DNA from 2 places in the Cellulosimicrobium sp. TH-20 genome. Region 1 is predicted to be linked to the other one. Evidence: riboswitches for the same ligand, from Rfam matches in the RefSeq annotation. Region 1 holds a riboswitch; the other holds the start of a gene.
What was found. Region 1 has a riboswitch for S-adenosylmethionine ahead of B8281_RS00970 (aminotransferase class V-fold PLP-dependent enzyme). Riboswitches for the same ligand answer to the same signal wherever they lie in the genome.

Region 1 (11,406 bases):
CACCGCCTCGGCCTGCGCGTTCGTGCGCGTCAGCACGGCGACGTCGCGCGGCTCGAGCGGGCGCCAGCGCACCGCGTCGCCTGCCGCCCCGCCGGCGTCGTCGCGCACGCGGTCGCCGCCGCCGGACGCGGTGCCGAGGCGGCTCGCGACGTCGGCCGCGACGTCCTTCGCGAGCAGGCCGCGCGCGTCCGGGGCCGACGGCGCCGACGAGGCGCCCAGCCGGTAGGCGCGGCGCGTCACCTGCCGCAGTCGCACCGGCGCGCCGCCGGAGAACCGTGCCTCGGGGTGCGCCGCGTCGACCGGGCGCACGACGATGCGCGGGTCGCCGAGCGCCGTCTCGCCGAGCAGCGCGTGCAGGCCCGCGAGGAGCGGGCCGTCGCTGCGCCAGCTCGTGCTGAGCGTCGCGGTGTCCGTCGCGTCCTCGACGGCCTCCAGGTACGTCACGACGTCCGCGCCGCGGAACGCGTAGATCGCCTGCTTGGGGTCCCCGATGAGGACGAGCGCGCTGCTCTCGTCGGGCCGCCCGTGGAACGCGGTGCGCAGGATCGCCCACTGCTCGGGGTCCGTGTCCTGGAACTCGTCCACCATGACGACGCGGAACCTCGACCGGACGCGCTGCGTCGCCGTCGCACCGTGCTCCGGGTCGGTGAGGGCGCGGCGCAGCAGGACGAGGAGGTCGTCGTAGTCGAGCAGGTGCATCGCGCGCTTGCGCGCCTCCACCTCGCGGCGCGCGGCGACGGCGACCTCGTACCGCGCCGCGGCCACCGAGCCCTCGGCCGCGTCCGACGGCGCGACCACCGCCCCGTGGTCGCTCACCGCCGCGCGGGCGACCGCGCGCACGTCGCGCGGCGAGAGGATCGGCTCGCTCTGGTCGGCGAACCGCCGCACGTACAGGTCGTCCGTGACCTCCTCAACGAGGTCGGCCACGTCGGGCAGGAAGCTCGTCGCGAGGTCGACGTCGGCCGCCGTCCCGAGCGCGGTGAGCATCTGCTGGCAGAACCCGTGCGTCGTCGTGATCGTCGCGGCGTCGAGCTGGGACAGCGCGACGCGCAGGCGCTCGCGACGGCGGGCGAGCTCGTCGGCGTCGACCGCGGCGAGGAACGCGACGAGCTCGTCGGTGCTGTGCGCCGGGTCGGAGCCGCGCAGCGCGCGCTCGGTCGCGACGAGGCGCTCGCGCACGCGGTCGCGCAGCTCCGACGTCGCGGCCCGGCCGAACGTCACGAGCATGATCTCGGGCAGCGCCGCCACGCCCTCGGCGACGTAGCGCGTCGTGAGGGTCGCGATGGTGTGCGTCTTGCCCGTGCCGGCGCTCGCCTCGAGCACGACCGTCCCGCGCGGCAGGTCGCCGAACGGGTCGAAGCGCCGCGGGCTCCCCGCGACGGGTCCGGGCACCGCCGGTCCGGACGCCACGGCGGGCGTGGCGGGTGCGGACGTCGGGCCGCTCATCGCGCACCTCGCAGCTCGTGCTCCAGCAGGGGGTCCCACACCCGGCGCGCGAGCGCGCCGAGGCGGGTCGGGTCGTCGGGGAAGCGGCCCAGGTCGGCGGTCGTCGCGTGGCCCGCGAGGTCGGGGAGCGCGGGGTCCTGGCCCCACGCGAGCACGACGTACGGGTCCTTGCGCTCGAAGCCCTTGTTCCACGCCCACCCGACGCGCATCAGGGCGTCGCGCGCGTCGGTGGTGCGCCGCTCCTCGGCGTAGCGGAGCGCGACCTCGGGCAGCAGCGGCAGGGGCTCGCGGGCAGCCTCGTCGCGCAGGGCCACGAGGTCGGCCAGCACGGCGGCCGCCGTGTCGCGGTCGGGCGGCGTGAGCGTCGACCACGCGACGCCCGGGCCGCGGGGGGACCGGCCGATCGCGACGGCGTCCCACGGGCGGTCCGGGTCGCTCACGCGCAGCGCGAGCGCCTGCACCCAGGCGCGCAGCCGGTGCTTCGGTCCGAGCCGCGAGTACTCCGTGCGCACCACGCGCGCGCCGTGCACGCCCGGCACGCTGCCGACGACCGTGCCGCCGTCCGGGAGGGTGGCACGCACGTCGACCGTCTCGGCGGAGCTCAGCACGTCCTGGCTCACGGGACGACCGGCCGCGACGTCGGCCTCGCGCGCGGCCTCGACGGCCGCGACCCGGAGCGGCCCCACGGCCCGGACGACCTCCTGGAGCGCCGACCGGCCGAGCTCGCGCGGCGGGACCTGGCCGCGCCGCCACTCGGCCTGCATCGCGCGGTTCGGGTCGACGCCCGCGAGCGCGGCCCGCAGCACGCGGTCGCCCACGCCCCAGCCCGCGAGCCCCGTGAGGGAGAGGGGCAGCCGGTCCTCGACGTCCTCCTCCTCCAGCACGAGACCCACGTCGAGCGTGTGCTGCGCGAACCAGCGGGGTGCGTTCTCGAGCAGGCGGACTAGGTCGTCGAGCTCGACGTCGGGGCGGCCCCCCGCCGCCGCGGGCATCCCCTGCTCTTCCGCAGGGCCGGCCGTGGCACCGGTCGGCAGCGAGAGCGGTGCGCCGACGAGGGCCCCGACCGGCTCGCGCTTCTGGCGCGCCTGGCGGGCCCCGGCGAACGCCGCGTCGTCATGGCTGAACGGTCCGGGGACGCCGAGCGCGCCCGGCGTGAAGTTCCGCTCGTCGACCGTCTGGAGCGGGTGCTGCACGACGACGTGCTCGCGCGCGGGGCGCCCGTCGGCCGTGGTGGCCACCCGGTCCAGCGCGTCGAGCAGCTCCGCCACGGGGACCGCGGGCGGGCGCGGCGCCCCGGTGCGCTCGTCGGCCCCCGTGTGCACGACGACGAGGTGGTCGCCCGCCGCGGCGACGGCGTCGAGGAAGATCTGCCGGTCCTCGCTGCGCGCGTCGCGCTCGCCGATCTCGGGGTGCCGGGCGAGCAGGTCGTCGCCCGCGGGCGCGGCGGTGCGGGGGAACACGCCGTCGTCGAGCCCGAGGAGGCACACGACCCGGTGCGGCACCGAGCGCATCGGCTCGAGCGAGCACACGGTGAGCGCGCCCGTGCGGAACCCGGCGCGCGTCGGGCGCCCGGCCAGGCGGTCGTCGAGCAGCGCCCGCACGTCCGCGAGCCGCAGCGCGACGCCGCCGTGCGCGGCACCCGCCGCCCGCACGTCGCCCAGCACGCGGCGTGCGGAGCCGATCTGCCACGCCTCCGTCGGCGGCGCCTCCGCCAGGAGCGTGAGCGCGCGGTCGAGGGTGTCGAGCCAGTGCGCGAGCGGGTGCACGCCGTCGAGGCCGCGCAGGATCTCCGTGAGCCGCGCGACGAGCTCCGCGAGCCGGCCCGCGAGGTCCACGTCCGTCGAGCCGACGTCGTCCAGCGGGAGCGCGGGCCCGACGAACCGGGCGTCCTCGTCGGCCATCGCGGCGCCGAGCAGGATGCGGTCGAGCGCCGCGTCCCACGTGCCCTGCCGCACGTGCTCGTCGATCCCGAAGCGGGCACGCCGCTCGCCGTCCTCGCCCCAGTGGACCCCCGCCTCGACGGCCCACTGCCGCAGGCGGTCGACGTCGTCGTCGGAGAAGCGGAACCGGCGGCGGACCGGGCCGCTCGCCGCGAGGTCGAGCACCTCGGACGCCGTGACGCGGCCGTCCGCGAGGCGCAGCAGCGTGGCGAGCAGCGCGAGCACGGGGTTGGTGGTCCCGGCGCCGCGGTCCGCGAGGCTGACCCGCAGCCGCTGGCCCGGGTGCGCGTCGTCGCCGAGCTCGGGGACGGCGCCGAAGGTCGCGGTGACGAGCGGCGCGAACGTCTCGACGTCGGGGCACAGGACGATCACGTCGCGCGCCTGGAGCGTCGGGTCGGCGGAGAACAGACCGACGAGCGTCTCGCGCAGCACCTCGACCTGCCGGGCGCGCCCGTGGCACGCGAGCACCTGCACGGAGCGGTCCGCCGGGTCCAGTACGTGGGCGCCGTCCGGTGCGTCGGCCCGCAGCGCGGACTGCAGCGCGCCGAGCAGGGTCGGTGGCGGGGGCGCGGCCGCGTGGTGGGTCTCGCGCGCCTCGCCCGCGGCCAGCCGGAGCTGCAGCTCGACCGTGTCCCGGCCTGTGGACGCGAGGAACGGGTGGCGCGCGAACGTCGGCAGGTCCGCGCGACGCCGGACGGGCGCGCCCGCGTGGTCCGAGCCCGGCTCCGCGCCGCTCGTGGAGGGGTCGCCGGCGGACTCGGCGACCGTCGCCCACAGCGCCGGCGAGGGGTGCACGAGCCACAGGTGGACGTCGCGGTGCTCGGCGAGCGCGCGCAGGACCCGGAGCTCGTCCTCGGGGAGCCGCGTGGGCCCGAACACGGACAACCGCGGCGGCAGGTCGACGGCCGCCGGGTCCGCACGCAGCGCCGCGACCGCCTCCGTCACGCGCCGCGCCGGGTCCGTCGCCGGGACGCGCTCCACCAGGCGGCGCCACAGCTCGGGCTGCCACGCGAGGTCGTCCGGCGCGACGGCGGCCCCCGCGACCGGGGCCGACCACGCGAGCACGACCTCGGGCCGCTGCCGGGCGTAGTCGACCAGGAGGTCGGCGAGCCGTCGCGCGAGCGTGAGCCGCCGGCCCCGCCGCACCTCGTCGCCCGGGTCGCCGACGTAGCGCGCGAGCGGCGCCGCCCACGGCTCGGCGAGGTGCGCGTCGAGCACCTCGAGCACCGACCACGCGAGCCGCTCGGGCCGCCACGGGTCGTCGTCGGGGTCGATGTCCGTGAGGTCGGCCACGACCTGCTCGACGAGCCGTCGCGGGCCCCGGAAGTCCACGTTCGCGCAGATCCCCGCCGTCTCGCCCGCGCCCAGGTGGTGCGAGAGCCGCTGCGCGAGCCACCGCTCCACCCCGCGCGTCGGGACCGCCACGACGTCCGGCGTGAACGGGTCCGCCGGGACCTCCGCGAGCACGGCGGCGAGCGGCGCCACGAGCGCCTCGGCACGCTCGGAGCGGTGCACGTGCAGCAAGAGGACCCCTGTCGGTGGTGGCGGCGTGATCACGCGCCCGGCCCGTGGCCGTGCGCTACGAGGAATCTACGAGGTGCGACCCACACCGTCGAACCGCCGTCCACAGGCGGACCGGGGACTACGGTGTCCGCACCCCACGCGCGCGGAGGCCGCGGCGGGACCGGCACCCGAGGGAGGCCCGATGCGGCAGCGGAGGACGACGGCCGTGCTGTGCACGATCGCCGACGGCGCCGCGCCGGGCACCGTCGCGGCCGCGTGCCGCGGCGCGCTCCAGGCGCTGCGCGACCGGGTGGCACGGCTCCAGGTCGACGTGTACTCCGACGAGCCGTGGCCACCGGACGCGACGGACGCGGTGCACGCCTTGGACGAGCTGCGCCGCGCACGACGCGGACACCTGGCCCGGCGTTTCGGCTGGGAGCCCCCGATCTCGCTCGAGCTCGACCCGCGCGACGACCGCGAGCTCGACCTCGCCCTCGCCGTCGCCCCCTTCACGATCTGCGGCTCGGGCTTCGACGAGGACGGGACGCTGCTCTGGGATGTGAACGACACCGGGACGTCGGTGACCTTCCTCCTGCTCCCGGAGGAGTTGGACGCGGTCCGGTCGCACGTCGCACGGTCGGGCGGACGCCCGGAGGACGTCGTCGTGCTGGGCGACCGTCGCGGCTGACGCGCGCGGGAGCGCTGCGCGGTTCAGCCGCGCCGCGCCACGAAGACCCACTCGCGACCCGGGCGGTCGGGCGCGTCCCGGACGTCCACGACCTCGAACCCGCACGCCACGAGCGACGTCTCGACCTCCTCGCGCTCCCGGAAGCGCAGCGTCGAGTCGGAGTGGAGCGTGGTGCCGTCGGGCAGCACGGTCGTGTCGTGGAAGGACACGAAGGGGAGCGACACGTCGGTGAGGTCGGTCCAGGACTCGACCGGGCCGACGTCGGGCACCTCCACGCGCGTGACCGTCGCCTCGCGGACCCACCCCTCCCAGGCCCGACGGGCGGGGACACGGGTCTCGAGCACCAGCCACCCGCCCGGCACGAGCGCGTCGTGGACGCCCCGCAGCGTCGCGGCCCACGCGTCGTCGGTGAGGAACACCTGGGCGACGTTCGCCGTCATCGTCGCGAGGTCGACCTGGAGCGGGGGGAGGGTCGTCGCGTCGCCGTGCAGCCAGCGCACGCGCTCGGCGCCCGGCTTCGTGCGGGCGACGTCGAGCGACGCACCCGCCGGGTCGAGGCCCACCACCTCGACGCCGCGCTGCGCGAGCAGGCACGCGAACGTCCCGGTGCCGCACCCGACGTCGAGCACTCGGCGCGCGCCCAGCTCGTCGACGATCGCGACGTAGGCGTCGAGGTCGGACCGGTCCGGGGCGAGCGGGTCGTAGAGAGCGGCGAGGCGGGGGTCGTCGAAGACGGCGTCGGGCACCCGACGACCGTAGGCCGCACCCCGGGCGACGAGCCACGTCTTTCGATCAGGCGCGCCCGGCCGCCGAGCGCGCGGTGGCGGCCCGTTCCGGTCCCCGGACGACGCGAGTCCGCCTTCGCGGCGCGAGGGTTTCAGTCCGCGGCGGGCCAGGGCTGCCAGAGCCCGCCCGGGAGGGTGGCGAGGCGCCGTCTTGCCTGCTGCCCGACGCCGCGCGCCAGCCGGGTGCGGCCCTCGCCCGCGGAGTACCCGCCGTCGGGCTCGTCGAGGCGGTGCGCCACCCACCACTCGTGACGACCGGGGAGCGCCCGCCGCACAGCCTCCGAGAACCGGCCCGCCGCCACCCCCAGCACGAGGTCCTCGAGCGCCTCTGCTGCGCCCGCCGCCGTGTCGTCGCACGCGTCGCACCCGCACGACGGGAACGTGTCCTCGTGCAGCACCCCGGCGCGCACCACGACTCCCGGGTAGTCCGTCACGACGAGGGCCAGCGCCGCGGCGTCGTCGGACGCGGGCGTGACGCGCACCGCCCGCACGGCGTCCGGACCGACGTTCCGGACCCCCGCGAGCACGGGGTGCGCGGGCCCGACCGCGGTGTGCGACGCCAGGTCGACGCCGCGCAGGTCGACGTCCTCGACCGTGACGGCGTACGTCGCCGCGAGGTGCCGCACGAGCGCGTCGGCGACGCCGGCGAGCGGCGCGAACCGCTCCGGGTGGGAGTCCACGGAGTACGTGTCCTCGGGCGGCCCGTCGAGATGGTCCCAGCGCCTGCCGTACTCGAACGGCACCCCGTCGGCGTCGTGGAACACCTGGCGGAGGATCGGCGGGCGGACGTAGGCGGTCACCCGGGTCAGGCTAGAGCGACTTACCCGGGTCGACCACGCCCCTTCTGCCCGCCGAGCAGGCGGTCGTGGTTCGTCCCGGCGCCGGGACGAACCGATACCGCCTGCTCGGCGGGAGGCGGGGGTCAGGAGTTCAGCGCCTGGGCGACGTCCTCGATGATGTCTTGCGGGTCTTCCAGGCCCACCGACAGGCGCACGGTCGTCTCCGCGATGCCGACCGCGGCGCGGCCCTCGGGGCCGAGCTTGCGGTGGGTCGTGGTGGCCGGGTGCGTGACGAGGGACTTCGCGTCGCCGAGGTTGTTCGAGATGTCGACGACCTGGAGCGCGTCGAGGAATGTGAACGCACGCTTCTTCGCCGTCTCGGGGTCGGTGCCCTCGGGCACGGCGAGGTCGAACGTCACGACGGTCCCGCCGCCGCTCTGCTGCGACCGCGCGAGCTCGCGCTGCGGGTGCGAGGCGAGGAACGGGTAGCGCACGCGGCCGATCCCGGGGAACTGCTCCAGTGCCTCCGCGACCTGCGCCGCGGCGGCGTTCTGCGCAGCGACGCGCACGGGCAGCGTCTCGAGGCCCTTGAGCAGCACCCACGCGTTGAACGCCGAGAGCGACGGCCCGGTGTTGCGGATGAACGTCTGCACGGGACCGGTGACGTACTCCTCCGTCCCGAGGATCGCGCCGCCGAGCACGCGGCCCTGCCCGTCGATGTGCTTGGTCGCCGAGTAGACGACGACGTCGGCCCCGAGCTCGAGCGGCCGCTGCAGCAGCGGCGTCGCGAAGACGTTGTCGAGCACGACGACCGCGCCGGCGGCGTGCGCGAGCTCGCTCACGCGCCGCGCGTCGACGATGTCCTGCATGGGGTTGGACGGCGTCTCGAAGAACACGACGTCCGCGGGGGTGGACAGCGCCTCCTCCCACTGCGACAGCACGTGGCCGTCGACGTAGTCCGTCCGCACACCCCACTTCGCGAAGATCTCGTCGAAGATGACGAGGCTCGACCCGAACAGCGCGCGCGCCGCGACGATGCGCGACCCGGACCGCACCAGCGCGGCGAGCGCCGTGAACACGGCGGACATGCCGGACGCCGTCGCGTAGCACGCCTCCGCGCCCTCCAGGAGGCGCAGGCGCTCCTCGAACGTGTGCACGGTCGGGTTGCCGTAGCGCGAGTAGACGAACCGGTCGAGCTCTCCCTTGAACGCGGCCTCGGCGTCCGCCGCACGGTCGTACGTGTAGCCCTGCGTGAGGAACAGCGCCTCGGACGTCTCCTGGAACTCGGTGCGCGCGTGGCCGCCGCGCACGGCGAGCGTCGCGGGGCGGGCGCTCGCGGGCAGGGGCTTGCGGCCGGAGCCGCCGGGCACGACCGCGCTCACCGGGCGGCCTCGTCGAACGTCGTGGTGGGCAGCCCGCGGACCTTCCAGCCCTCGACGTCCCGCAGGCCCGAGAACCCCTGGGCGCCCTCGAAGCCCTCGAGCACGTTGTACGACGGCCCGAGCCCGGCGGCCGTGGCCGCGCGCGCCGCGCCGATCGACCGCTGGCCCGAGCGGCACAGGAACACGACGGGACGCTCGTCGCCGGGGGTCAGGCCCGCCTCGACGAGCCGGTCGAGGAACCGCGGGTTGGGGCCCGCCGGGGTCACCCACTCGTCGAACAGGACGTCGCGGCCGAGCTCCGTGGCGTCGGGCACGCCGATGGTGCGCCACTCGCCCTCGGTGCGGACGTCCACGAGCACGGCGCGCTCGTCGTGCGCGAGCAGGTCCCACGCCTGCTGCGGGGTGAGGTCGCCGGCGTAGCCGACGGCGGGACGCGCCTCGGGGGGTGCCGGCCGGGGTGCCGACGCCTGCTGGGACTGGTCGCTCATGAGAGTCCTCCTCCATCGATCGTGGCAGTAGCACCCTGCGCCCGGCCGCCGAGGCGGTCCGGGGGGTTGCTGCGGCGTCGACGTGCCACGTCACTCGGCCGCTCCGGATGGTTGGCTCGGATCGTACGCCACGCGTCCGACGTGCGGAACGCCCGTCTCGGGGAGCGGCCCGGGGTGGAGGTGCCCGACGCCGCGTGGCTCCGACGCGCGGGCTTATGACGCGGAGCGCCGCGTCCCGCCATCCGAGACGCCGTGACCACCGGTTGACACGTCACCGTCCGCGCGGACATCCTGGTCCGCAGGTCATGAGTGCCAGCGCGAAACCCCGGTTTGCTGGCCGGCAACCCTCCTCTCGCGGCGGGGTGCCCCGGGTGACGACCAGGCCGCACGCCGACCGGCGGGCGGCAAGCGCGGGGAGGTTCTCCCCGGACGACCCTGGAGGACTGTGCCATGACTGCTCTCGCGGACGTCTCGTGTCCCACCGACGCCCCGGCCCCTGACCTCGCGGCGCTCGCCGACGCGCCCGCGCTCCTGCCCGTCGTCGGCGGGGACACGCTCGTCCCGCTCGTCGACGGCCGCAGCGTGCCGTACGCGAACCTCGACGTCGCGGCGTCGGCCCCGGCGCTGCGCTCGGTGGCCGACCGCGTGACCGAGGTGCTGCCGCTCTACGCGAGCGTGCACCGCGGCGCGGGCTACCTGTCGCAGGTCTCCACGGCGCTCTACGAGGCGTCGCGCCGGACGATCGGCGCGTTCGTCGGCGCACGCGAGGACGACGTCACGGTCGTCACGCGCAACACGACCGACTCGCTCAACCTGCTCGCGGGCTGCGTCCCGGCGAACCCGGACGGCACGCCCGGGCGCGTGCTCGTCCTCGACGTCGAGCACCACGCGAACCTGCTGCCGTGGCAGCGCGCCGGCGGCGCGACGGTCCTCGCGGGCGGCGCGTCCGTCGCGGAGACGCTCTCGGGCCTGCGCACCGAGCTCGCGCGCTTCCCGTACGCGCTCGTCGCCGTGACCGGCGCCTCCAACGTCACGGGCGAGTCCCTGCCCGTCGCCGAGGTCGTCCGCGCCGCGCACGACGCCGGGGCGCGGGTCGTGCTCGACGGCGCGCAGCTCGTCCCGCACCGCGGGTTCTCGCTCGCCGCGTCGGGCGTCGACTACGTCGCGTTCTCGGGGCACAAGACCTACGCGCCCTTCGGCGCGGGGGCGCTCGTCGGGCGGCGCGACTGGCTCGACGCGGGCACCCCCTACCTCGCGGGCGGCGGCGCCGTGCGCCAGGTCGCGGTGACCGGGACGCAGTGGCAGACGGCGCCCGCACGCCACGAGGCCGGCTCGCCGAACGTGGTGGGCGCCGCGGCGCTCGCGGCGGCGTGCGACGCGCTCGCCGCGCTCGACCCGGCCGACCTGCACGCCCACGAGGCGACGCTCCGCGCGGCCCTCGTCGCGGGCCTGGAGGCCGTCCCGGGCGTCCGGGTCGTGCGCGTGTGGGACGACGCCGTCGACCCGGTCGGCGTCGTGACGTTCGCCGTCGAGGGCCACGACCCGGGCCTCGTCGCCGCCTACCTCTCGGCCGAGCACGGCATCGGCGTGCGCGACGGCCGGTTCTGCGCGCACCCGCTGCTCGCGCGCCTCGGCTACGACGCGGGCGCGATCCGCGCCTCGGTGGGCGTCGGGACGACGGGCGCGGACGTCGTGCGCCTCGTCGAGGCCGTGCGCGCGTACGTCGAGCAGGGACCGACCACCCGGTACGAGGTCGTCGACGGCTGCTGGGCCGTCGTGGACGACCCCCGCCCGGTCCCCGCGGGGTCCGGCCTGGAGGGGCTCTTCGCGACCGCGGCGGCGGGTTTCCTCGCCGACGCGGCGGGCTGCGGGCCGGCCGTCTGACCGGCGTCGGCGGCCGACGGCGGAGCCCGTTCACCGGACCGTCGCCGAGCGTTGTCCACCGCGTCGCCGGACCCTCTTGGCGCGGTGTTCCGCGTGTGCTCTGATATGCGCTGTGCTGCACGACGTCGTCCTCTCGGGGCACGGTTTCCGGCTGGAACCGCTGGCCCTGGAGCACGCTGAGACGCTGGCCGGCCTCGTCGACGAGGCGATGTGGTCAGGGATGAGCATCCCCCTGCCCTACGGGGTCGCGGGGATGGCCGATCTCGTGGCCGCGACCCGCGCGGCCCCGGACCTCACGGGCTTCGTCGTGCGCGCCGTCGGCCCCGACGGCGCGCCCGGCGCCGTGCTCGGCAGCACCGCGTTCCGCGACCTGTCGCTCGTCGACCGCCGCGTCGAGGTGGGCCGCACGTTCTACGCGCGCTCCACGTGGGGGAGCCTCGTCAACCCTGTGGCGAAGTGGCTGCTGCTGCGCCACGCGTTCGAGACGTGGGACGTGCACCGGGTCGGCTTC
Region 2 (11,406 bases), 780 kb from region 1:
GCATGGCCGTCGCCGTGCTCCTCGACGTCACCGTCGTGCGCGGGCTGCTGCTGCCCGCGACGATGACGCTCCTGGGCCGGTGGAACTGGTGGCCCTCCTGGCGCGGGGGAGAGCCCGGGCCCACCGAGGGAGAGCCCGGGTCCGCGGAGGGAGAGCCCGGGTCCGCCGAGGTAGAGCCCGGGTCTGCCGAGGTAGAGCCGAGGTCGGTCACACGTCGCGCATGACCTCGGTGACGAAGCGCGCGGAGCGCTCGCGGAGGCCGTCGACGCGGAGCTCGACGAACAGCTCGCGCATCGACTCGTCGTCGCCCATCTCGGTGCGGGTGGGCGCCCGGCGGACGTTCTGCGAGCAGAGGAACTGCGTGCAGATGAGGGTGCCGACGGTGTTGCCGCGGCGCCCGGCGGCCCCGGCGCGGCGCGCCACGTAGAGGCTGACGTCGTCCGTCACGACGACGTCCTCGCACCACGCGCACACGGCGCGCTTGCGCCGTCCGCCCGTCTTGGCGTCGGTCGAGCGCAGCAGGACGCCGCGCGGCTCGTCGTCGACCTCCACGACGGCGTACGCGAGGAGCGGGGCCTTGCGGTCGCGCCACCCGAGGTAGTCGAGGCGGTCCCAGTCGAGCGTGTCGAGGTCGGGGAGGGTCGCCTGCGCGGCCTCGCGCTTGGACGCGTTGACGAACGACGCGCGGATCTGCTTCTCGGTCAGGGGGTTCATGGGTTCGCTGCTTCCGTGTCAGGACGGTCCGCGGCCCGGCGGGCGTGCACGACGACGCGTGCTCGCCCGGGCGCACGACGGCGCCGCCGGGGGCGGGGAGGACGGCGTGCCCGCAGCCGTCGCGTCGTGACCGGCGCGGCCGCGACGACGGGGTCGTCGGACGGCGGTGCGCCCCGGAGCGAGGCGGGCGTCGGGGACGACGGCCCGCGGCCCGGTGGTCTCAGCGGGTGACGGTGCGGGGGGAGAGGGCGCCCGAGCAGGCCGCCATGGCCACCTCGCAGCCTGCGGTGCCGTGCATCCGCGTCTCCTCGTCCCGTGCGGCGCGCCGGCGGCGCGATCCTGACTCGTGGTCGTGCCCATCCGGCACGACGGACGGCTGCCCTCGGCAACCGTCACCCTCGATGGTGCGCCTCGGCCCCCGCCGTCGTCAACGTGATTGCCGCCCGGGCCGCCACGCACCCCGCTCGACGGCCGACGCCGTCCCTCAGGACGTGGCCCAGACGCCCAGCTCGTTGCCGCTCGGGTCGAGGAAGTGGAACCGGCGGCCGCCGGGGAACTCGTACGGGCCCTCGACCACCTCGCCGCCCGCGTTCCGGACGGCGGCGAGCGTCGCGTCGAGGTTCTCGGAGAACAGCAGGACGAACGGACCGCCGCGGGTCACGTCGCCCGACTCGGCCAGACGCAGACCGCCGGCCTCGTCCGCGCCGGACTCCGCCGCCGTGCGGATCCCGGCGTACCCGGGGCCGTAGGGGACGAACTCCCAGCCGAAGGCCGCGCCGTAGAACGCCTGCGCGGCGGCGAGCTCGGTCACGGGGAGCTCGACGTAGTCGATGGAGTGGTGGATGCCGTGCGCGTGGTTGCTCATGCGCCCATCGTGACGTGGGCCACCCACGGGCCACCCGCGGGCCGCCCGCCGGCACCACCGCGGCGGGTGCTTCCCCGGTGACCTTCGGCCCCGCCCGGGTGACGAAGTGCCGGGCCCGGCGAGCGGGTCGCTCGGCCAGACTCGGGGGTTCCGCCGTCCGCCGTCCGGGAGGAACTCCGTGCCCGTCGCCCTGCCGTCCCCGTCCGAGACCGCCGCACCCGCCGGGGAGCGGCTGGTGTCCGTGGAGGTGGTGGTGCCGTCCGGGGTGTTCTGGGCGGGGGAGGCGCGGAGCGTGACGGTCCCGGCGGCGTCGGGCACGCTGGGCATCCTGCCGCGGCACCAGCCGGTCGCGGCGTCGCTCATGGCGGGCCGGGTGCGTCTGCGCACCCCGGACCGCCCGACGGCCGAGCTGCGGATCGGGGGCGGGTTCCTCGTCGTCGACCAGGACGAGGTGACGATCCTCGCCGACGACGCGACATGGGTGCGCGCTCGGTAGCCCGCTACGCGGGGTCGGTCGTCGTCCCGAGCTGCACGACGACGACCCGGTGCCCGTCGGGGTCGTGGACGTGCGCGAACCGGTCGCCGGTCTCGGCGTCGGCGTCGGGCCCGACGAACGGCTCGACCCCGGCCGCGGCGAGGCGTGCGAGGGTCGCGTCGAGGTCGTCGACGTAGAGCACGAGGTTGGGCAGGCCGTGACGCACGAGCGGGGCGCCGCCCTCGGGGAGCGGCACGAGCCACAGACCCGGCTCGTCGACGCGCCCCGGGCCGACGTGGAGGAGCGGGAACCCCTCGGTCTCTCCCTGGAACAACGTGCGGAAGCCGAACCCGTCGGCCCAGAACGCGGCGCTCGCGTCCAGGTCGTGGCAGAGCAGGACCGTGCGCCCGATCGTCGTCGTCATGCGACGAGCCTAGGGCGCACCGCCGACGCCGCGCCCGCGGGGGGCCGGCCTCCCGGGGCGCGCCCGCGCCGTCGGGCATACCGTGGACGGCATGGCGACCGACGGCGGCATCCGCAGGACGATCAGCGACCTCGTGGCGCAGGAGCGCGAGCTCCGCGAGCAGCTCGCGCAGGGGGAGATCACCGGGGGCGAGGAGCACGAGCGGCTCCGGGCGATCGAGGTCGAGCTCGACCAGTGCTGGGACCTGCTGCGCCAGCGCGGCGCCGCCCGGGAGTTTGGCCGCGACCCCGATGCGGCGACGGTGCGAGACCCCGGTACGGTGGAGAACTACCTGGACTGATCGCCGACGGCGACGTCCGGCTCCCGTTCCGACCTCAGAAGGAGAACCCCATGACCACGTCCAGCGAGCAGGCGGCGCACAGCCCCCTCCCCACCGGGACCGAAGGGCGCGACATCCCCGGTCACGCGGGCGCGGTCGCACGGTTCGTCGTGGCGTTCGCGCTGTTCGTCGGCGGGCTCGTGCTCATGGGCTCGGGCATGTCCGGCGTCGACGGCGGTGTGTGGCTCTTCGTGGGCGGCCTCGCCGCGGCGACGCTCGCCTTCGCCCTCCCGATGGCGGGCACGGGCACGACCGAGCGCTGACACCCTCGACACGGAGGCCGGGTCCCGACGGGACCCGGCCTCCGGCGTCTCCCGGGGTCAGCCGAGCGTGGCCCGGACGGCCTTCGCCGCGGTGACGAGGTGCTCGAGCGACGGCACGGTCTCCTCGTAGCGGCGGGTCTTCAGGCCGCAGTCCGGGTTGACCCAGACGACGCGCGGGTCGATCGACTTCACCGCGAGCTCCAGCAGCTCGGTGACCTCCTCCGTCGAAGGCACGCGCGGGCTGTGGATGTCGTAGACGCCCGGCCCGATGCCGCGGGAGTACCCGGCGTCGCGCAGCTCCGGCACGATCTCCATGCGCGAGCGCGCCGCCTCGACCGACGTCACGTCGGCGTCGAGGCCGTCGATCGCGCCGATGACCTCGCCGAACTCCGAGTAGCACAGGTGCGTGTGGATCTGCGTCGCCGCCTCCACGCCCGACGTCGCGAGCCGGAACGACCCGACGGACCAGTCGAGGTACGCCGGCTGGTCCGCGCGGCGCAGCGGCAGGAGCTCGCGCAGCGCGGGCTCGTCGACCTGGACGATCCCGATGCCGGCGGCCTCGAGGTCCGCGATCTCGTCGCGCAGCGCGAGGCCCACCTGGTTCGCCGTGTCGCCGAGCGGCTGGTCGTCGCGCACGAACGACCACGCGAGGATCGTCACCGGCCCGGTGAGCATGCCCTTGACGGGCTTCTCGGTGAGCGACGCCGTGTACGCGGACCACTCGACGGTGATCGGCGCCGGGCGCGTCACGTCGCCCCACAGGATCGGCGGGCGCACGCAGCGCGACCCGTACGACTGGACCCAGCCGTTCGCCGTGACGGCAAACCCGTCGAGGTGCTCCGCGAAGTACTGCACCATGTCGTTGCGCTCCGGCTCGCCGTGCACGAGCACGTCGAGGCCCAGCTCCTCCTGGAGCGCGACGACGCGCGCGATCTCCTCGCGCATCGCGGTCGTGTAGTCCGCGTCCGCGAGCTCGCCCTTCGTCCACAGCGCGCGGGCGCGGCGGATCTCGGGCGTCTGCGGGAACGACCCGATCGTCGTCGTGGGCAGCAGCGGCAGGTTCAGGCGCGCCTCCTGCGCCGCCGCGCGCTCGGTGTACGCGCCGCGCGCGAAGTCCGCGTCGGTCAGCGCGGCCGCGCGCTCGCGCACCGCGGGCACGACGACGCCGCTCGCCTCCGCGCGTGACGCCACCGCCGCGCGGGACGCCTCGATCTCCTCCGCGACGGCGTCGCGACCCTCCGTGAGGGCCCGGGCGAGCGTCGCGACCTCGCCGACCTTCTGGTCCGCGAACGCGAGCCAGTCGCGCAGGCGCGGGTCGAGCGTCGTGCCCGACGCCGTGCCGGGCTCGGCGAACGTCTCGTCCTCGACGTCGTGCGGCACGTGCAGCAGCGACGTCGACGTGCCGACGGCGACCGCGCCCGCACCGAGGCTGCGCGCGGCGGTCAGCGTGTCGAGCTTTGCCGAGAGGTCGGCGCGCCACACGTTGTGCCCGTCGATCGCGCCGACGACGAGCGTCTTCGTCAGGAGGTCGTCGTAGGGCGAGTCCGGAAGGTCCGCACGGACGGCGTCGATCGCGATCGCTTCGACGTCCGTGCCCGCGAGGGTCGCCAGGAAGTCGAAGGTCGCGCCGTCGCCGTCCGGCGACGTCTCCAGCCCGCCGAACGGCGTGGCGACGAGGATCGCGGGCCGCGCGTCCTGCGCCGAACCAGGGGTTGCCGCCGGGTTTGCGGACGAGGCCGCCGAAGACCCCGGGCTCGGCACCGGGCGGAGGTCGGTCGCGAGGGCGCGGTACGCGGACCCCACGGCGGCGGCGAGCTCGGTGAACGGCACGTCGACCGAGTCGGTGACGAGGATCGGCTCGTCGAGCTGGACCCACGGCGCCCCCGCCGCGGCGAGCGCGCGCAGCAGGTCGGCGTAGGCGGCGACGACGTCGTCGAGGCGGTCGAGCGGCGAGTACCCGGCGGGCGCGTCGTCCGCGGCCTTGGACAGCGCGAGGAACGTGACCGGCCCGACGACGACGGGCCGCGTCACGACGCTTGCCTCCTTGGTCTCGACGAACTCGCGGACGACGCGGTCGTCGACGAAGCGGATCGGGGTGTCCGGGCCGATCTCGGGGACCAGGTAGTGGTAGTTGGTGTCGAACCACTTGGTCATCTCGAGCGGGGCGTCGTCCCCCTGGCCGCGCGCCACGGTGAAGTAGCCCGCGAGGTCGAGGCGGCCGGCGTCGTCGGTGAGCGACGCGAACCGCGACGGGACCGCCCCGAGGGCCGCGGCGACGTCGAGCACCTGGTCGTAGAAGGAGAACGACCCGGGGACCGAGGCGTCGTCGGCGCCGAGGCCGAGGTCGACGAGCCGGCGGACGGTCGCGAGGCGCAGCTCGCGGGCCGTGGCCTCGAGCTCGTCGGCCGACGTCTTGCCGGCCCAGAACGCCTCGACGGCCTTCTTCAGCTCGCGGCGGCGCCCGATGCGCGGGTAGCCGAGCACGGTGCCGGCGGGAAAACCGACCGGGTTCTGGGTAGGGGAGGGTACGGAAGTGGCCATGATCGAAACCTCTTGCTGGTCCGGAGGACCGGTCAGACGGGCGCGCCGTGCGTGGCGGCGCTCGTCGTGGGCAGGGAGGTGCCGGTGACCCACGGCCCGCTGGCCAGGTCCGGGACGAGCGGGGCGGCGGCGGCGCTGGCGCCGCCCCCGGTCCCGACCGACCCGCCGCCGAGGTGGACACCCTCGAGCAGGTCAAGAGCGGCGCGGTGCTTGTTGAACGTGTACACGTGCAGACCGGGCGTGCCCGCGTCGAGGACGCGCTGCGCGAGGTCGACCGAGTACGCGATCCCGTAGGCGTGCTGCGCCTCCGGGTCGGGCAGGGCGTCGAGCGCGTCCAGCAGGTGCTGGGGCGCGCGCACGCCCGTGAGCTCCTCGACGCGACGGAGCCGCGCGGGCTCCGTCGTGGGCAGCAGCCCGGCGAGGATGGGGATCGTCACGCCGGCCGCGCGGGCCTCGGCGACGAAGTCGGTGTACGACGACGCGTCGTAGAAGAGCTGCGTGATCGCGAAGCTCGCGCCGGCCTGCTGCTTCTGCCAGAGGCGGCGCACCTCCTGGGTGCGCGTCGTGCCGGCGGCGGGGTTCCCGTCGCAGAACGTCGCGACGGCGATCGTCAGCGGCCGGGCTGCGCCGCGCAGCGCGACGGCGGGGTCGGACGCGCAGCGCGACGCCTCGACCTCGCGCAGCAGCGCGACGAGCTCGGTCGACGACCGGACGCCGTCGGGCGCGGGCTGCCAGTCCGGCTGGTCGCGCGGCGGGTCGCCCCGCAGCGCGAGGAAGCTCCGCACGCCCTCGTCGAGGAAGTCGGTGATGACCGACTCCACGTCCTCGCGCGACGCCCCGACGCACGTGAGGTGTGCGATCGGCAGCACGGGCGTGCCCTGGAGCAGGCGTCCGACGACCTGGCGCGCGGTCGCGCGGTCGGTGCCCGCGGCGCCGTACGTCACGGACACGAAGTCGGGGTGCGTCGCGACGAGACGGCGTGCCGTCTCCCAGAACTTCGGGGCCGCGTCCGGTCGGCGCGGGGGCATGAGCTCGAACGACACCGTCGGCCGAGGACGGCCCGGACGGTGCGCGAAGGATGCCTCTGAGGTCATGCGTCACTCCATCGACCCTGGCGTTAGCACCTTTGTCCTCGGGAGGCTTCCGTCGGCGGGTTGCTGCGGTGTCGTCGAGCCAGGACTCTCGACCGCTCTGGATGGTTGGCACGATCCTACGACCCATCCGACATGCGGTCGAGAGCGCCCGCCAGGTGAGATGCGGAGGGATCGGCCGGAGGCGTAGCGGCGCCCCGCGCTACGGATCTCAGGCTCTCTACGCTACGAATTTCAGGTTTCCTACGCTACAGATTTCAGGTGCTCGAGCGAGGTCCCAGACACCGACCATGGCGACGGGTCGTCGTCGGCCTTGCAGGTCTCAGGCCCTCCGGCGCTCGGGCACGTGCAGGCGGCGGAGGAACCGGTCGGTGCGCAGCGGCGGCCCGCGCCGGTCGAGGAGCGACACGACGACGACGGTCGCCGTCGCGAGCGGGATGGTCCAGGCGGCGGGCTGGGCGAGCAGGGCGCGCACGACGCCGGGGACGCCGTCGGCCGTGCTGCCGGACGGGCTCCCGTACCCCGCAGCGACGAGCGCGGACGACGCGAGCAGCGCCGTCGCGCACAGGACGGCGCCCACGACCATGCCCGCCACCGCGCCGCGCGCGGTGAGGCCGCGCCACCACACGCCGAGCAGGATCACGGGGGACAGGGCCGACGCCGCGAAGACGAACACCGTCCCGACGCTCGTCACGAGGCCCTGCGGGATGGTGACGAGCGCGAACGCGAGCGGGATGAGCGTGCACGCGACCGCCGACCAGCGGAAGGACCGCACGGTGCCGCCGAACAGGTCCTGGCTCACGACGCCCGCCAGAGCGACCACGAGCCCCGACGACGTCCCGAGGAACGCGGCGAACGCCCCGGCGACGACGAGCGCGGCGAGGAGCTCGCCGCCGAGCCCGGGCACGAGGCGGGTCGGCAGCGTGAGGACGACGGTGTCCGCCACCCCGGGCGCCGCGAGGTCGGGCGCGACGACCCGCGCCACGAGCCCGAGCGTGCTCGACACCATGTAGAACACGCTGATCATGACGAGCACGACGACGGTCGTGCGGCGGGCCGAGCCGCCGTCGGGCGAGGTGTAGAAGCGCACGAGGACGTGCGGCAGGCCGGTCGTGCCGAGCAGGAGGGCGAGCAGGAGCGAGACGGTGGCGTACGCGTCGAGGCCGCCCGGCCCGGCCTCGTGGGGGAACACGGCGGCGGGGTCGAACGTGACGACGGCGCCGCCGGGCTCGAACGCCCCGCCGAGCGCCATGAGCACGAAGACGAGCGGCACCGCGAGCGCGGTGAGCTTGACCCAGAACTGGAACGCCTGGACGAACGTGATGGAGCGCATCCCGCCCGCGGCGACGACGGCGCTCACCACGACCGCGATCCCCACCGAGCCGACCCACGGCGGCACCGCGGCCACGCTCGTGATGACGAGCGCCGCCCCGTGGAGCTGCGGCACCACGTAGAGCCACCCGATGACGAGCACGAGCACGCTCGTCACGCGGCGCGCGACCACGGAGTCGAGCCGGGCGTGCACGAAGTCGGGGATCGTGTACGCGCCGCTGCGCCGCAGGGGGCCCGCGACGAACAGCAGGACGAGCAGGTAGCCCGCCGCGTACCCCACGGGGAACCAGAACGCCTCCGCGCCGGACAGCAGCACGAGGCCGGAGAGCCCGAGGAACGTGCCCGCAGACAGGTACTCGCCGCTGATCGCCGACGCGTTCCAGACCGGCCGCACGGTGCGCGACGCGACGAAGAAGTCGCTCGTGGTGCGCGAGATCCGCAGGCCGTAGAACCCGATGAGGCCGGTGGCGAGCAGGAGCAGCGCGATCGCGACGAGGGGCAGCGCGCTGGTCACGGCGCACCGCCGTCGTCGGGGCCGGGCTCGTCGGGCCCGCCCGCGCCCTCGGCGAGCGCGCGGTACCGGCGCTCGTTGCGCGCCGCCGCGACCGCGAAGACGACCGCGAACGCGACGATCACCGGGTAGAAGCCGTACGCGTGCACGAGCCACGGCAGCGGCACGCCGAGCAGCACGACGTCGTCCAGCGCGGGCACGCCGCTCATCGTCACCGTGAGCAGCGTGACGACCGCGAGGAACGACGCCACGCACGCCAGCCCGAGCCGGAGCTGGGCCCGCACGAGCCCGCGCGTGTAGGCGGTCGCGGCGTCGTCCGGCTCGCCGGAGCGTGCCGTGCCCGACGGCGCCCCACCCCCGGGACGGCGCCCTCACCGGGGCCGGGGCGAGGGCCGGGGCGCGCCGCGGGGAGGTCGGTGGACCGGACGCGCACGCGCGCGTCCCGACGCGGGTCGGTGCCCGTCACGGCGCGCCCCGGTGCGGCCCGAGGAGCGCCTCGCGCACGGCGGGCACCATGCGGCGGCTCACCGGGACCTCGTGCCCGGCGACGACGAGCGCGGGCTGCGCCCCGCCGAACCGCGCCGCGGTCACGGCCGCGCGGTCCACGAGGTACGACCGGTGCACGCGCAGGAACCCCGCGGGCGCCCACCGCTCCTCGAGATCGGAGAGCGGCTCGCGCACGAGGAACTGCTCGGTGTCCGTCACGAGCCGGGAGTAGTCGCCCTGCGCCTGCACCCACCGCACCGCGCTGCGCCGGACGAGCCGCGTCGTCGTGCCGACCGTCACGACGAGCGTCTCCTCGGCCGGGGCCGCACCGCCCGCCGGGTCGCCGGCAACCGGCGGTGGAGCGGCGGCGCTCGCGGACGGTGCCGCCGCGTCGGTCGCGGGGGTGCGCCCCGCCGCGGTGCGCTCCGCGACCCGTTCGACGACGCGGTCGACCGCGCGCGTGAGCCGCTCGCGCCGCACGGGCTTGAGCACGTAGTCGACGGCCTCGACGTCGAACGCCTCCAGGGCGCGCGCCTCGTCGGCGGTGACGAACACGACCGCCGGGCGGTCGGCGAACCGCGAGAGCGCGCGGGCGAGGTCGAGGCCGGTCAGCCCCGGCATGTGGATGTCGAGGAACGCCGCGTCCACCGTGCGCGACGAGAGCTCGCGCAGCGCCTCGGACCCGCTCGCGACCCCGCGCACGGTGCGCACGCGCGGGTCGCGGCGGAGCAGGGCCACGAGCTCGTCGAGCACGGGCCGCTCGTCGTCGGCGACGAGCACGTCCAGCCCGACGGCGTCGCCCGCCCCTCCGGGGAGACCGCCGGCCGGAGCCGGGTCCGGGGTGGTCACGGCACGCTCACCTCCGTCTCGTGCAGCGGCTGCGACCGCGGGACGCGCAGCCGCACGAGCGTGCCCGAGCCGGGCGCGGTCTCGATGTCGAGCGCGTGGTCGTCGCCGTAGAGCTGGCGGACGCGCGTGTCGACGTTGCGCAGGCCCACGTGCGTCGTGTCGCGCGACGTGAGGAGCTCACGCACGACGGCCGGGTCCATGCCGACGCCGTCGTCCTCGACCGTGATCTCCGTCTGGGTGCCCTCGTCGCGCGCGGTGATGACGATCGTCCCGCCGTGCTCGCGCGGCTCCAGGCCGTGGCGCACGGCGTTCTCGACGAGGGGCTGCACGGAGAGGAAGGGGATGACGGCCGTCAGCGACTCCGGCGCGATCTGCAGGGTGACGGCGAGGCGCTCGCCGAACCGGGCGCGCTCGAGCTCGACGTAGGAGTGGATCGAGCGCAGCTCGTCGGCGAGGGTCGTGAAGTCGCCGCGCCCGCGGAACGAGTAGCGCGTGAAGTCGGCGAAGTCGAGCACGAGGTCGCGCGCCCGCTCGGGGTCGGTGCTGATGAACGACGCGATGGCACCGAGCGCGTTGTAGACGAAGTGCGGGCTGATCTGGGCGCGCAGCGCGCGGAGCTCGGCCTGCGCGAGCGCCGTGCGCGACGCCTCCAGCTCGGCGAGCTCGAGCTGCGCCGCGCACCACTGCGCCACCTCGCCCGTCGCGCGCACGAGCGGTGGCCGCACGGTGTCGGCGAACGCCACGACGACGCCGGCGACGCGCCCGCCCGCGACGACGGGCGCCCCGACGGCGTCCTCGACGTCGCCGCTCTCGACGTGGCGCCGTCCCGTCGCGAGGACGCGCTCGGCGACGCGCCGCGCGTCGGGCTCGAGCGTCGAGCTCCCGTCGAGGGCGACCGCGCCGTCCGCCGTGACGACGGCGAGCGCGTCGGCGCCGAGGAGCTGGCGCAGGGAGCGGGCCGTGCGGCCGACGTCGTCGCCGTCGAGCCCGTCGCGCAGGTGCGTCGCGGCGCGCGACGCGAGGTGGAGGGTGCGGAACGTCGCCCGGTCGGAGTCGCTCCCGAGCTCGCGCGACCCGCGTGCGAGCCGCCAGGCGAGCACGAGCCCGAGGGTGAGCAGGACGCCCACGACGAGACCGGCGGCGGCGCCGGCGAACACGGGCCCGGACATGCAGTGATCGTATCCAGCGCGGCGTCACCTACCCCGGTGAGGCAGATAAGGTTAGGCAGTCCTATCCCATGACGAAGGAACCTCCTGTGCCGATCTCCCGGACCACGTCGAGCCCGCGCGTGCGCCGCAGCGTCACCACCACCGCCCTCGTGCTCGCCGCGACCCTCCTCGCGGCGTGCTCGTCCGACCCCGAGCCCGCGGCGACCGGCGCGCCGGCGCCGGACGACACCGCGGCGGGGTACGCCGTCGAGCACGCGCGGGGGACCGCCGAGCTCGACGCGGCGCCGCAGCGCGTCGTGACGCTCGA

Region 2: another riboswitch for S-adenosylmethionine. It lies ahead of B8281_RS04485 (methylenetetrahydrofolate reductase); the one in region 1 lies ahead of B8281_RS00970 (aminotransferase class V-fold PLP-dependent enzyme).

The regions. Positions count from the first base shown of each region.
Region 1 covers NZ_CP020857.1:208,256-219,661, reverse strand. The annotation lists gene B8281_RS01005 (UvrD-helicase domain-containing protein) at 1-1,446, opposite strand, end outside; gene recC (exodeoxyribonuclease V subunit gamma) at 1,443-4,901, opposite strand; gene B8281_RS00995 (hypothetical protein) at 5,092-5,577, shown strand; gene B8281_RS00990 (class I SAM-dependent methyltransferase) at 5,601-6,323, opposite strand; gene B8281_RS00985 (DUF6226 family protein) at 6,455-7,162, opposite strand; gene B8281_RS00980 (O-succinylhomoserine sulfhydrylase) at 7,285-8,523, opposite strand; gene B8281_RS00975 (rhodanese-like domain-containing protein) at 8,520-9,011, opposite strand; SAM riboswitch class IV at 9,313-9,428, shown strand; gene B8281_RS00970 (aminotransferase class V-fold PLP-dependent enzyme) at 9,462-10,895, shown strand; gene B8281_RS00965 (GNAT family N-acetyltransferase) at 11,008-11,406, shown strand, end outside.
Region 2 covers NZ_CP020857.1:983,728-995,133, forward strand. The annotation lists gene B8281_RS04445 (efflux RND transporter permease subunit) at 1-224, shown strand, start outside; gene B8281_RS04450 (FBP domain-containing protein) at 208-714, opposite strand; gene B8281_RS04455 (VOC family protein) at 1,199-1,579, opposite strand; gene atpC (ATP synthase F1 subunit epsilon) at 1,758-2,075, shown strand; gene B8281_RS04465 (VOC family protein) at 2,080-2,478, opposite strand; gene B8281_RS04470 (DUF2630 family protein) at 2,570-2,818, shown strand; gene B8281_RS04475 (hypothetical protein) at 2,869-3,120, shown strand; gene metE (5-methyltetrahydropteroyltriglutamate--homocysteine S-methyltransferase) at 3,178-5,661, opposite strand; gene B8281_RS04485 (methylenetetrahydrofolate reductase) at 5,694-6,755, opposite strand; SAM riboswitch class I at 6,761-6,863, opposite strand; gene B8281_RS04490 (cation acetate symporter) at 7,075-8,598, opposite strand; gene B8281_RS04495 (hypothetical protein) at 8,595-8,879, opposite strand; gene B8281_RS04500 (LytTR family DNA-binding domain-containing protein) at 9,058-9,867, opposite strand; gene B8281_RS04505 (sensor histidine kinase) at 9,927-11,099, opposite strand; gene B8281_RS04510 (ABC transporter substrate-binding protein) at 11,186-11,406, shown strand, end outside.